DNA from 2 places in the Faecalibacterium sp. AF28-13AC genome. Region 1 is predicted to be linked to the other one. Evidence: riboswitches for the same ligand, from Rfam matches in the RefSeq annotation. Region 1 holds a riboswitch; the other holds the start of a gene.
What was found. A riboswitch is a leader RNA that binds a small molecule or an ion and turns the genes downstream of it on or off. The one in region 1 is predicted to bind FMN.
Positions count from the first base shown of each region.

Region 2: linked by a shared signal. The riboswitch ahead of DWY95_RS05180 (ECF transporter S component) and the one ahead of ribD (bifunctional diaminohydroxyphosphoribosylaminopyrimidine deaminase/5-amino-6-(5-phosphoribosylamino)uracil reductase RibD) in region 1 are both predicted to bind FMN.

Region 1 covers NZ_QUFG01000012.1:45,872-48,330, reverse strand. The annotation lists gene DWY95_RS14410 (riboflavin synthase) at 1-639, opposite strand, end outside; gene ribD (bifunctional diaminohydroxyphosphoribosylaminopyrimidine deaminase/5-amino-6-(5-phosphoribosylamino)uracil reductase RibD) at 603-1,727, opposite strand; FMN riboswitch at 1,879-1,993, opposite strand.
Region 2 covers NZ_QUFG01000003.1:145,997-148,455, reverse strand. The annotation lists gene DWY95_RS05185 (mechanosensitive ion channel family protein) at 1-480, opposite strand, end outside; FMN riboswitch at 598-718, shown strand; gene DWY95_RS05180 (ECF transporter S component) at 863-1,462, shown strand; gene DWY95_RS05175 (MATE family efflux transporter) at 1,517-2,459, opposite strand, start outside.

The DNA of each region.
Region 1 (2,459 bases):
AAAGCCGCAGCGCAGCAGCATTTCTTTTGTGAGTGTGTTTTGTTTCGGTGCTTCCGGTTGAAGCAGCTTCTCAATATATTTTCCGACAACGTCGGTTTCCAGATTGACAAAATCTCCTTTGTGCCGCTGGTGCAGGTTCGTCTGACGGACAGTGTGCGGTATCGTGGACACGGCAAAGCCCGTGGGTTCCACTGCAGCCACGGTCAGGCTTATGCCATCCACCGTGATGGAACCCTTTTCGACGACATAGCGAAGGATCGCGGGATCCGCATGAATGGTGTACCAGACAGCGGTATCGTCCTTTCGGATGTTGGCAATGCGTCCGACGCCATCCACATGGCCTGCTACGATGTGTCCGCCAAAACGTCCGTTGGCCGGCATGGCACGTTCCAGATTGACCGCACTTCCAACGGTGAGCTGTGCAAGTGCAGAGCGGTTCAATGTCTCGTGCATGACATCCGCAGCAAAGCTATCCGGGAAGAGCTGCCTGACGGTCAGACAGATGCCGTTGACGGCGATGCTGTCGCCGATCCTGGTTCCTTCCAGAACCGTTTTTGCACGAACCGTCAGTACGGCGGAATGCTGTCCCCGATTGATGGATTTTATTGTTCCGACTTCTTCCACAATTCCGGTAAACACGGGTACTCCACCTCACTTTCGATCAGGAAATCTTCGCCAAGCTGTTCCAATCGGCTGTTCTTCAGGCGGAATGCAGCATCCGGAAGCGGGATACCCGCACCCTCGATGGGTGTTCTGGCATCCCTTCCTCCGAACAGCTTCGGGGCAATGTAAGCCTGTACCTGCTGCACGATGCCACTTTCCAGTGCAGACCAGTTCAAGGTTCCGCCGCCTTCCAGCAGAATGCTGTCGATCTGCTCCTGCCCCAGCTGTTCCATCAGTTGCAGAAGATTCACATGACCGCATTGCTCTTCCAGAAAAAGAATCCGGCACCCGGCCTGTTGATATGCCGCCTGCTTCTCTGGGTCGCCGCAGCAGGTCGCAAGAATGGTGGGGACCTGTTTGGCGGTCATGACCACCTGTGATTGCAGCGGTGTCCGCAAATGTGTATCGCAGATGATCCGGACAGGATCACGGCCACCCTCTATCCGACAGGTCAGCAGCGGGTCATCTGCCAGAATGGTTCCGACTCCCACCATAATGCCGCGGAATCGGTGCCGCTGCCGTTGAACATGATTCCGGGCAATTTCCCCGGTGATCCATTTGGAAGCGCCTGTGTATGTGGCGATTTTTCCGTCCATCGTCATGGCGTATTTCATGGAAACGAAGGGGCGTTTTGTGGTGATATAGTGGAAGAATACCTTGTTCAGCGCATCGCATTCTTCTTGCAGAACATTTTCGGTCACATCTATGCCGTGTGCGCGCAGGATTGCAATTCCTTTTCCGGCTACCAGCGGATTCGGGTCAGCGGAACCCACGACCACCCGGTGAATGCCCGCGTCCAGAATCGCATCCACGCAGGGCGGCTGCTTTCCGTAATGGCAGCACGGCTCCAATGTCACATACAGGGTCGCTCCCTGCGGATCTTCGGTGCAGGATGCCAGCGCATTGCGCTCCGCATGAGCCTGACCGTATTTCTGGTGCCAGCCCTGTCCGATGATCCTGCCCTCTTTTACGACCACGGCACCCACCATCGGGTTGGGCGATGTCCACCCGCAGCCCTTTTTTGCAAGCTGCAAAGCCAGACGCATATAGTCTTTGTCGTTCATCGTGTTGCCTCCAAAAGAAAAAGCCCTGAACAAAAACGTTCAGGGCAAGCCGAAAAAACACAAGGGATCCTTGTGCAAAAAAGAAAGCTCCAGAATGCAAACGCATCCCAGAGCAGCCTCCACAAGCGCAGGACCGTACGGGTTCTGCACTTGATATCTTCTTTCATCCAGACTGTACTGTCGGCTTCGGAGTTTCACCGAATCATGCCTTACGGCTCGTGGGCTGTACCACCGGTAGGGAATTGCACCCTGCCCTGAAGATTTATGATTTAATTACAGCGGCATTATAGCACGGCTTCTTTCGGATTGCAAGGGCATTCTGCAAACCGGGACGAAACCGGGATGAAGATGGTTTGAGGGTGGGAATGAAACTTTTGGGCTGTTGTTGCCTTGTCAAGAGGGCTGGCACCGTCCAGCCCTCTCTCTTTTTGCCAAAGTTTTCCTCGTTTTTTCTTGCACCCTGCCGAAAGTGGCGTAGCCTCAAAGTTTTTTGTTGACACGGCTCGATTTTTGTGGTAGTCTATCCCAAAAATTGAATATAACATGTTTTTACATATTCGTTCAGCCCCTGCGGGGCTGAACATCTTGGCTTGCAGCCGTTACATAACTGACTAGCATGACCTTCCAGAAAAAGCGAAGGCAGGGCTGGTCTGTTTTGTGACGGCTTTTTTATTGCTGTTTTGCCCGTTGCACCTTGAAAACCGCATGACCGTCTGCATGGGATACCCGGTG
Region 2 (2,459 bases), on a different contig from region 1:
GATGGTGGCAACGCCGAGCACGACCACCAGCACCTTGTAGGTCGTGTTCAGCAGGGCGAGCAGGGTCTTGTTGGAGCGGATCTCCAGGCTGCAGGAGGCTAGCAGCAGGTCAGCCACATCCGAGGCCTGATACAGACCCTCGCAGAACAGAAAGCTCATCACGACCTTGTAGGCCACGAGCAGGAATCTGGGCAGGCCGGTGATGGCCCACGGCAGGCTGGTCAGCGCAAGGTAGAGGCCGGTGAAGACGGCCATCCGTTCCAGCGGGCGCTCCAGACTGCGCAGCAGGATGGGGGTGGCGGCAAAATGCCAGCTGCGGGCCTGCAGGATGGGGAAGAGCTTCCTGCGCAGCAGCAGGGAGACCAGCGCCCCGGCGGCAAAGAGCAGCAGCGCACAGACACAGCGCGCCGCCAGGGCAAGCCAGCCTTCCAGATAGAGGGAACCAATCTCGAACGCGAGATCGCGGATGGAAAAGATCATGGCAAAAACTCCTCGGAAATAAAATATTACGCCCCAGTATACCATAAAGCGCGCGGAAAGGGCAACCGAAATTGGGGGTTGACAAGTGCAGCCCGGCGCGTTATACTCTGCCCAGAAAGTTCGTTTCAGGGCGGGGTGCGATTCCCCACTGGCGGTACAGCCCGCGACCACTCCCAAAGAGTGCTGACCCGGTGTGACTCCGGGGCCAACGGTATAGTCCGGATGCAAGAAACGGCAGACAAATCGAATTGTTTGCGCGCCCTGTTGCAGTGTTTGCTGCGGCAGGGCGCGTTTTTGGTTGTCTTCCCGGTTCCGGTACGGCGCGAAAAGGGCTTTCCAGTTCAATTGAGCGGGGCCATGCGCCCCACGGGAGGAAATTACCATGAAAAAAAACACGACCCACAACTTGACCGTAGCCGCCATGCTCAGCGCGGTGGCCTTCATCCTGATGTTCATCGAGTTCCCCATCCCGATGCTCATCCCGTCCTTCGTCAAGATGGACTTCTCCGATCTGCCTGCCCTGCTGGGTGCGTTTGCGCTGGGCCCGGTGTACGGCGCCGTCATCAGCTTCATGAAGAACCTGCTCCACATCGTCATCAAGGGCACCAGCACCGCGTGTGTCGGCGAGCTGTGCAACTTCATGCTTGGCGCGGTCTTCTCGGTCACGGCGGGCTGCATTTACAAGCACCGCAAGAGCCGCAAAACGGCCATCCTCGGTGCGCTGATCGGTGCAGCGGCCATGGCGGTGTTCAGTGTGCCGTCCAACTACTTCATCACCTATCCGGCCTATGTGCAGTTCTACCACATGCCGCTGGAAGCCATCCTCGGCATGTACCAGGCCATCCTGCCCTCGGCAGACAGCCTCATCAAGTGCCTCGTCATCTTCAACATGCCCTTCACGCTGGTCAAGGGCCTGCTGGATGCAGTGCTCTGCATGGTGATCTATAAGCCGCTGTCGCCCATCCTGCACGGCAGAAAGTAAAAAAAGGAAAAGACCCTCTCCGGCATTGCTTCGCAATGCCGGAGAGGGTCTTTTTTAAGCTAAGGCTCCTTTTTCCAGCCACTTGCCGCGGGCAAGGCGGAAGAGGAAGAGCAGGCCGCGGATGCAGAGCTCACAGCACATGGAACCCCACACGCCCGCCAGCCCGAACCGGGGCGCAAAGAAGGATGCCAGCGTCAGCCGGATGCCCCACATGCTGACGAGGTTCAGCACAAAGCAGGCAGTGCTGTCGCCCGCGCCCTGCATGGCACCGCTGGCCACAATGCTGGCCCCGAACATCGGTTCGGCAAAGGCTTCGATGCGCAGCACCCGCGCACCCAGCGCGATGACGGCGGCGTCGGCGGTGAAGATGCCCATCAGCGCCGGGGCAAACACCCACAGCCCCATGCCGGACAGCGCCATGATGCCGATGCCGATGCCGGTGCAGAGCCAGGCGAACCGCTTGGCCATGTCCTTCCGGTTGGCACCCACAGCCTGCCCGATGAGGGCGATGGCGGCGTCCTGGATGCCGTAACCGGCCATGTAGCACAGTCCCTCGGCACTGACGCCGAGGCTGTTGGCGGCGATGGCCACCGTGCCCAGCCCCGACACGATGCGCACCAGCACCACCTGCGCCGAGGAGAGGGCTGCGCGCTCTGCGGCCAGCGGGGCACCCACCCGCCAGAGGTTGAGCAGACAGGCGCGGGTGATCTTCCAGGAGCCGGGCTTCCGGATGCAGAGGGGGCCGTCCCGCAGCAGCAGGATGGTCAGCGCCAGCAGCCCGCCGATCACGTTGGAAAGAGCGGTGCCCAGCGCCGCACCCGGAACGCCCAGCCCGGCACCCCAGACGGTGACGCGGGTGCCGAAGAGGGGCAGCGTCCGGGTGGGGTTGATGAGGAAAAAGTTGAACACGACGTCCAGCCCGCAGACGAGAACGCTGATGAGGCCGGGCGTCAGGGCGTCGCCGGTAGCGCGGAGCATGGCGGCGTACATGCCCATG